Regions from separate parts of the Vibrio qinghaiensis genome, predicted to be linked through region 1. Evidence: predicted binding sites of a transcription regulator. Region 1 holds the regulator's gene; the other holds the start of a gene.

Region 1 (4,493 bases):
CATCGCCAGTTTGCTGGGCAGCCGGGCAAAATGCTGGCTTTAGAAATGGGCGGCAACAACCCCATGGTCATCTCTAAGCAGTATGGCGAGCTTGATGCGGCAGTGTATACCATTATTCAATCCGCATTTTTAAGTGCAGGCCAGCGCTGTACCTGCGCACGGCGTCTTTACGTTCCTGAAGGGAATGAAGGTGATCTGTTACTTGAAAAGCTGGTCAGTGCCACTCAAAAATTGCGTATTGATCATCCCTTTGCTGAGCCAGCACCTTTTATGGGGCCACAAATATCACAAGCGGCGGCGCAGTTCATTCTTGCTGCTCAGGACAATTTACGCGCCTTGGGTGGCGTCAGCTTGCTGGCCGCGACACCTTTGCAGGCGGCGTTTGTCACTCCGGGCATTATTGATGTCACCGCAGTTAGTCAATTGCCTGATGAAGAGTATTTCGGGCCATTGTTACAAGTCGTGCGTTACCAAAGCTTAGATCAAGCGGTGCAACTGGCTAATGAAACTCGCTTTGGTTTATCGGCAGGCTTAGTGTCGACCAATGATGCCGAATGGGATTACTTTGTCGATCATATCCGCGCTGGTATTGTAAATCGTAATCGACAATTAACCGGAGCCAGTGGTGATGCACCGTTTGGTGGGCCGGGAGCGTCGGGAAATTTAAGACCAAGCGCCTATTACGCGGCCGATTACTGCGCATACCCAATGGCATCAATGGAAGGTTGTTCGACAGAACTGCCTGCCACGCTCAGCCCTGGGGTTGAGCTATAGCAGTAAACTTTATCTAAAACCCCATGCCTACTAGCATGGTTTAAACCGAGCACAGACAAGGAGGCGTTATGACGCCAACCGTTTTATTTCAATCATTATGGAATGACTACATTCAGCGCCTTTGCCCTTCTGCCGACAAAGTCCATCACTTGCTTCAAGAAGACGAAGCCTTGATTAATGACCATATTGCGTTGCGAACCTTCAATGTTGCGCCATTAGGTATTGAAACGCTGGCTAAGCCTTTTCTTGCCTTAGGCTACGTTGCCTGTGGTGATTATGTGTTTGAAAGTAAGAAGCTGGTAGCGAAGCACTATGAACACCCTGATTCGACCCAGCCTAAAGTATTCATAAGCGAGCTGAAAGTGGAAGAGTGCTCACCTGCACTCCAAGCCATTGTGGAGAAGCTGGTACATCAAGTCGATAGCAATAAATTAAACAGCAGTGACTTTTTATATGGCGGTCGCCTGTGGCAACTAAGCTACAGCGATTATTTGCAGCTTGCCAACGAAAGTGAATACGCCGCTTGGTTGGCGGCGCATGGTTATGGCGCAAACCATTTCACTGTTAGTGTTAATCAACTGCAGGCGTTTAATGAAGTGAAAGCGGTCAATGATCATCTACGCCAAGCGGGTTTTACCATCAATGAAAATGGTGGGGAAGTGAAAGGTACGCCTGATGTGCTGCTTGAGCAGTCGTCGACCATGGCCGATAAAGTACCGGTGCAATTTACGGAAGGGGTGGAGGTGATTCCCGGTGGATTCTATGAATTTGCCAAACGCTATCCAATGGTCAACGGTGAACTCTACAGTGGTTTTGTGGCGGCCTCTGCAGATAAGATATTTGAAAGTACAGACATGCAATAGCCTCTCATCTTTTTACTTTCGTACTGAAATATCACCAAAGAAAAAGCCACCTGAGTTCCCCAAGGTGGCTTTATGCATTCAATCTCAATCATTTTGATTGAAATTAACGAGTTCCGTACACCACGATAGTTTTACCGTGGGCAGAAATTAAATTCTGCTCTTCGAGCATCTTCAAAATACGTCCCACAGTTTCACGAGAACAGCCTACAATTTGGCCGATCTCTTGACGGGTGATTTTGATTTGCATGCCATCTGGGTGCGTCATTGCATCAGGTTGTTTCGCCAGGTTAAGTAGCGTTTGTGCAATACGGCCCGTCACGTCTAGGAAGGCTAAATCGCCTACTTTTTGACTGGTGACTTGCAGGCGTCGAGAAATTTGTGCAGACAGACGCATTAAGATGTCTGGGTTCACTTGGATAAGCTGACGGAATTTCTTAAAAGAGATTTCCGCAACTTCACAAGGTGATTTTGCACGGACCCAAGCAGTACGCTCTTGGTCTTCTTCAAATAGACCAAGCTCACCGATAAAGTCACCTTGGTTGAGGTAAGAGAGGATCATCTCTTTACCTTCTTCGTCTTTAATCAATACCGCTACCGAGCCTTTGACGATGTAGTACAGCGTCTCTGCTTTTTCGCCCGCATGAATCAACGTGCTTTTCGATGGGTATTTATGAATATGACAGTGTGAAAGAAACCACTCTAGTGTTGGATCGGTTTGAGGTTTACCTAGAACCATAATATCTCACTTCCTCTGCAGGGTACGCTTGCCGCTTTCCATATTGTAGCTAAGCCTAAAATAGGCTTACTAGGATAAGAGCACTTTCCAAATGCTGCAAGCTAACTTGTGTTTCGGTTAAGGATAGTATCCTTTTTCAGAAACGATTTCTTGATTTTAATCGTGTCAGTGGCATGATTTTTTACGCAAAACTGTGCACATGATCACGGTATGAAAAGTAACCGTCAACTTGTCCGATCACTTAGCCAATTTTACCTGTTTCAATCAATTGCTGCAGGATCGGTCTGACGATCAATTCCATCGCAAAACTCATCTTGCCACCCGGCACCACAATGGTGTTGTGGCGCGACATAAAAGAGCCATCAATCATGGCGAGCAGATAGGGGAAATCAACATTCTTTATGCCGCGCAGACGGATCACGACGAAGCTTTCATCCAAACTAGGGATGCCCTTGGCGTTAAGTGGGTTTGAAGTATCAACCGTTGGCACCCGTTGAAAGTTGATGTGAGTTCGCGAGAATTGAGGGGTGATGTAATTGAGGTAATCGTCCATTGAACGAACGATAGAATCCATCACTGCTTCACGTGAATGGCCTCTATCACGTGTATCACGCACGTATTTTTGTATCCACTCAAGGTTAACGATTGGCACCATACCTATCAAAAAATCGACATGCTGCGCGACGTTTACATCGCCATCGACTACACCGCCATGCAGACCTTCGTAAAACATCACATCCGAGTTTTCTGGTAAATCTTGCCAAGGTGTAAAGGTGCCGGGCATTTGATTGTAGGGCACAGCTTCGTCAAAAGAGTGCAGATAACGACGAACTTGGCCTGTGCCTAATTTCCCATATTGGCGGAAAAATTCTTCCAATGCAGGAAAATCATTGGCTTGTGGACCAAAGTAGCTGATGTGCTTCCCTTGTTCGCGCGCTTTACGAATTTCCACATCCATTTCTGGCCGGGTAAAGCGGTGGAAGCTATCCCCTTCAACCCATGCTGGTTTTATGTTCATCATATTGAACATTTTGCGAAAGGCTTCAGAGGTCGTAGTTGTACCGGCACCGGACGAGCCGGTGACAGCGATAATTGGATGTTTTGCTGACATGACAAACCCTGTCTGTATGTAACGTACTTGTTATCGATGGCTGCAATATAGCACGAAAAGAGTAGATTGTTTTGTGCGGAAATTATTTACGCAATTGAATATCCACACTTTCATGCAACTCAGAATAGACGATGATCGCTTCCCCTGTTGCGAGCTGTTTCTTTATTTGCTCGATTTTTTGCTGCAATGGTACTTCCTGCTCTCCGTAATCAGTACCTTCGCGTAATACAAACGTTTCAATCAAATTATCCAGTGTTTCAGGCGCAATGTGCTGCCAAGGAATAAGCATGACGACCTCTTAAACTGTCATGGAGAAAAGGGTATCGATTTAAAGCGATATGTGATTAATCATGCGTTGCATTGATGGTCAATAGGGTTGCCGTGACGCAGATCTTCGTAATAGGTTGGAAGTGCTTCTTCGAGCCAAAATTTAGGCTTAAGCGCGCTACCGCTGAGAAAACCGACATGGCCACCTTGGGTAAATAAGCGGTAATGGATGTTCTCTGGTAAGGCAAATTTTGGGATCACGGCATCCGTCATAAAGGGATCATCTTGCGCTTGAATGATTTGTAGCGGCACGCGAATTTGTGTCAGCTTTGAAAGGCCTGAGCACTGCTGGTAGTAATCCTGCGCATCTTGAAAACCATGCAAAGGCGCGGTGATGAGATCGTCAAATTCGTAAAGTTTTTTGATGTGTTTAATTTGATGGTGAGAAATACCTAACTCATTATGTAAAAGATGCTGTTTCTTTAGTGCATTTTTTTTCAATGATGTCAGTAAGTAAGCGCGATAAACCTTTGAAAATCCCTGTTCAATACGTGTGGAACACGCTGCCAGATCGAGCGGAGCGGAGACAACGGTTGCCGCGCTAACGATCGGGTCGTGATTATATTGCGCTAAGTAATTAACCAACATATTGCCGCCAAGAGAAATGCCCACCGCCACGACAGGTCTATTCGGGCATTGCTTGCGTATGTATTCGAGCACAAAGCGTGCATCTTCAACCTCA
Region 2 (4,493 bases), on a different replicon from region 1:
TATCGAGTTCACCACGGCCAATAGCAATACGCGCCAGCATAGAATAACTGTGCAGATGTTTGCTGGGAGAGTGGTTGCCCAATACGCGCAGTCCTTTATAAGCGCACTCTTCCGCTTCATCCAAGCGGTTCCAGCACCACAGGATTTGGGCACGTATCCGTAGTAAGAATTCATGCAATGGCACTTGCTGTAATTGCTGCTCTTCAATTAATTTGAAGGCAATATCCTGCACTTCAAAAGCGGCTTGCACATAACCTTGGGCAATCAAGATCTCGCTTTGCTGTAGTAATGCCCATAGCGCTTGGTGGTAAACCTGATACTGGCGTGCCAGCTTTTCGGTTTGTTGCATCATCGAGAGGGCGCGGCTTAATTGACCGAGCACGTGATTCACTTCGCCGACCACTGAAGTGGCGACAATACGACTGCGGTAAACGGTGTGATCCAGTTGGCTTAGCGCTAATTCCGCCAGCTCTAAGGCTTTTTCTGGCTCATTTTGGTTGATCGCGACTTGAGCACGCAGGGCATTGAATTCGCCTTGTTCTTTGGTGCTGAGCTGAACATTGAGCGCTTTCATCTCGTTGGTCGATTTAGTCAGCAGATCCCCAACGTCAAAGTAGCGGTGCTGACTTTGAGCCAGCCAAGCTTGTAACATACACAGTTTAGGCTCGCGATAGAGCTGAGTGGGGGAGAGTTGGTTAATGGCCTCTTCGAGAGCCAAAAGCTCGCCTTGGTTGAACATCTTCCAGCCAAATTGCGTCAAGATAGTAGCGAGTAAGTCAGTATCGTTGGCGAGCGTGGCGTGACGCAACGCTTGATGAGGAGTAGCTTCTTGCAACCAAGCGTACGCGGCGGCACGATGCAGATCTTGCTCCTGCTGCGGGATGCGAGCCAAGCGTTCATGAGAGAGGAATTCCGCAAATAAGTTGTGGAACCGGTACCAGTTGTGCTCACCTTCCAATGGATAAATGAATAAACCATAGCGGTTGAGCGACTCAATCATGCTCAGCGCGTCGTCACGTTTGGTGAGTGCAGAGACTAACACGTCATTAAAGTGATCGAGCACTGAGCATTGCATCAAAAATTGGCGCGTTTCTTTATCCAGCAGATCAAACACTTCCTCAACTAAATAATCCCATAAATGTGCATGATTAAATTGCGATACTGACTCCGCTGTTTGCGCCAACGTGCGCTTTTGGTGCTGTGCTTGTAAGGCAATCAATTGCAGTGCGGAGGGCCAGCCTTCGACATAGGTGCACAAGTTGTTGGCAGTATCATCATCCACGCCATCAGAGACCCGTTGATTAAAGAAGCGTGTTGTTTCTTCGGTATCAAAGGCGAGTAGCTCGTTACCAATTTCGATCATCAAATCGCGTACGCGCAAGTTGGCCGTGCCTAATGGTGGAGTGGCACGGCTAGTGACGACCAGCGTTAGGTTGTCTGGCATGTGTTTGAGGAAAAAGCGCATCGCTTCATGGATATCGTCATCGGCGATCAAATGGTAATCATCGAGAACCACATAGCACTCTTTGTTAAAGCCAGACATTTCCGAAAACACTTCACTAAATAGTGAATGTAGAGAAGAGAACTGGCGTCGCTCGGCCAGTTTTTGGGCATTTGGACAACTTTGCTGAGTCGCTTTATTAATCGCTTGCAGTAAGTAGTTGATAAATCGGAACGTATCATTATCGCTTTCATCGATGCTATACCAACCCACATTGGTCTTGTCTGATAACCATTGCGCTGCCATGGTGGTTTTTCCATAACCAGCAGGCGAGCGAAATAGCACGAGTTTGTAGCAAGGTGCTTGGGCAAGCAGCTCTAACACACGTGGGCGAACGATGGCGTTGTGTAGGCGGCCGGGGCGAGTAAGCTTAGAAGGTATCCACATCTTCCAGATTCCATTTATTGTTCTTGTTACTGACTTAAAAGCTGATCGTAGCTTTGGAGGTGCTTAGTAAGAAGAGCATCATTATTTAGGAGTTCACAAGTGAACTATCACTCATTTTGTATGGATGTTACTTGATGTCGTGACGCACGTTTATTGATCCATCCCGAGATTCTTGCAGGATTCACATTTACTTATCATCTACGCCCCATAATTGTGATTTTAATCACTAAAACTTCTTTGTTATGCGCTATATAAAAACTGAGCATGTACAAAATCTCATGTGATTTGTAAATGAAGCTCATTTTTTTGAGAGCCAATTCTCATATTGAGAGATTGATATTCCTGATCGAAACCTGAGCGTCATGAGCAGTATTTAGGCTAGTGAGCAAGGTGATGTGATCACAATCACTGCTTATGAACCGCTATGTGCAACGAATGAGAGATAGATCACTGCGACTCTGGTGCTCGCTCTCTACGCCCTGAGCCCTCCTCCTAAACGAGGTCATTTTTAGGAGGATGCCGACCTTGCGTAGCTGATGCACGATATGCTGAAGATGAATTAAAACGACTAAGTGAGATTTCGCTAATGAAACCTACGCAACAGAAGAAGTTTGATAAAGCCTCGTTCCAAGAAAACGTAAAGAAACACCTGACTGCTACCTATGCAACCACCATTGAAAATGCAGATAGCCGTTCATGGTATCTCGCAATGGGGCGCGCACTGGCTGAACTAACGACGTTTGATCTACTCGAAACTGAGCAAGACCAGCGCATTGTTAACGCTAAGGGTCTGAACTACTTATCACTTGAGTTCTTGATTGGCCGCTTAACTGGCAACAACCTCATCAGCATGGGTCTGTATGAGCAAATCACGGAAGCGATGGCTGGTTTAGGCCAGAATCTAACGGATTTATTAGAAGAAGAACGCGACCCATCCTTAGGCAATGGTGGTTTAGGACGACTTGCGGCATGTTTCATGGATTCGTGCGCTGCGCAAGAGTACCCAACCGTAGGTTATGGTTTACATTATGAATATGGTTTATTTAAGCAATCTTTTAATGAAGGCCACCAACAAGAAGCTCCTGATGCGTGGCGTTGTGTTGAAGGCTACCCGTGGGAAGTGGCACGACCACACCTAGCACAAGAGATTGGTTTTTACGGCCATGTTGATGTTATCAATGATAATGGTGTTGAAAAGCGTCATTGGGTTCCGGGTATGTTTGTCCAAGCAATGCCTTGGGATTTACCCATTGTTGGTTATGAAAGCGATACGGTGTATCCATTGCGTCTATGGGAGTGCCGCGCGATTGCACCTTTCTCACTGGCGGATTTCAACAACGGTAACTACTTTGAAGCGCAGCATGCTTTGATTGATGCGGGCAACATTACCAAAGTGCTTTATCCAAATGATAACCACGAAAAAGGCAAGACGCTGCGTTTGATGCAGCAATATTTCCACAGTGCGGCGTCAATGCGAGACATTTTACGTCGTCATGCGGCGGCGGGTCATGCCATTGCGGATCTTCCTAAATATCAAACCGTTCAGCTAAACGATACTCACCCAACGATTTCCATTCCTGAATTGATGCGTATCTTAATTGATGAGAAAGGCATGGGCTGGGATGAGGCATGGGCGATCAGCTCAAAAACGTTCGCTTATACCAACCATACGTTACTGCCTGAAGCACTCGAAACGTGGAGCGAGTCGTTGATCCAGCGTCTGCTTCCTCGCCATATGGAAATCATTTACGAAATCAACCACCGCTTCTTGCAAGAAGTACGTGCTAAGTGGCCGGGTGATGTGTCGAAACAGCAAAAACTCTCCATCATCCAAGATGGTTTCCACCGCGTAGTGCGCATGGCAAACCTTTCTGTGGTTGGCTCTTACGCTGTTAATGGTGTGGCGGCGCTGCACTCGGAGTTGGTAAAACGCGATCTTTTCCCAGAATTCCACGAGCTTTACCCAACACGTTTGCACAACGTAACAAACGGCATTACGCCGCGTCGCTGGCTGAAATTTTGTAACCCAGGTTTGTCTGCGCTTATTTCGGACAAGATTGGTACTGAGTGGCCAGCGCACCTTGATCAGCTAGAAGAGATTGCTCAATACGCGGACGATGCGAAATTCCAAAAAGAGTTTATGGCGGTCAAGAAACACAACAAGCAGCGTTTGGCTGATTGGGTCGCAGAGCACATGGGTATTGAGCTTGATACCAATGCCATCTTTGATGTGCAGATCAAACGCTTGCATGAATACAAACGTCAGCATTTGAATATGTTACATATTCTTTCTTTGTATCATCGCTTAGTGAATGACCCAACGTTCGATATGACGCCGCGCGTGGTGTTCTTCGCGGCTAAAGCGGCACCGGGTTACCACCTAGCTAAAGAGATCATCTACGCCATCAATAAAATTGCGGAAAAAGTAAATAGCGATCCGCGCATTGGCAACAAGCTAAAAGTGGTTTTCATTCCTGATTACCGTGTGAGCATAGCTGAAATCATCATTCCTGCTGCCGATGTATCCGAGCAAATTTCTACCGCAGGTAAAGAAGCATCTGGTACCGGTAATATGAAAATGGCGCTAAATGGTGCTTTAACCATA

What was found. Region 1 encodes CRP, which controls carbon source genes, mostly activating them, when cyclic AMP is high. Its sites were predicted from a motif close to TGTGANNNNNNTCACA; they were not measured.
Region 2: the regulator CRP is predicted to act here: its motif matches at 2,325-2,340, upstream of CCZ37_RS18625 (glycogen/starch/alpha-glucan phosphorylase).

The regions. Positions count from the first base shown of each region.
Region 1 is NZ_CP022741.1:2,480,249-2,484,741, reverse strand. It holds gene astD (succinylglutamate-semialdehyde dehydrogenase) at 1-774, shown strand, start outside; gene CCZ37_RS11580 (DUF1338 domain-containing protein) at 843-1,637, shown strand; gene crp (cAMP-activated global transcriptional regulator CRP) at 1,741-2,373, opposite strand; gene CCZ37_RS11570 (phosphoribulokinase) at 2,615-3,484, opposite strand; gene CCZ37_RS11565 (YheU family protein) at 3,567-3,773, opposite strand; gene CCZ37_RS11560 (hydrolase) at 3,833-4,493, opposite strand, start outside.
Region 2 is NZ_CP022742.1:1,091,752-1,096,244, reverse strand. It holds gene malT (HTH-type transcriptional regulator MalT) at 1-1,888, opposite strand, end outside; gene CCZ37_RS18625 (glycogen/starch/alpha-glucan phosphorylase) at 2,475-4,493, shown strand, end outside.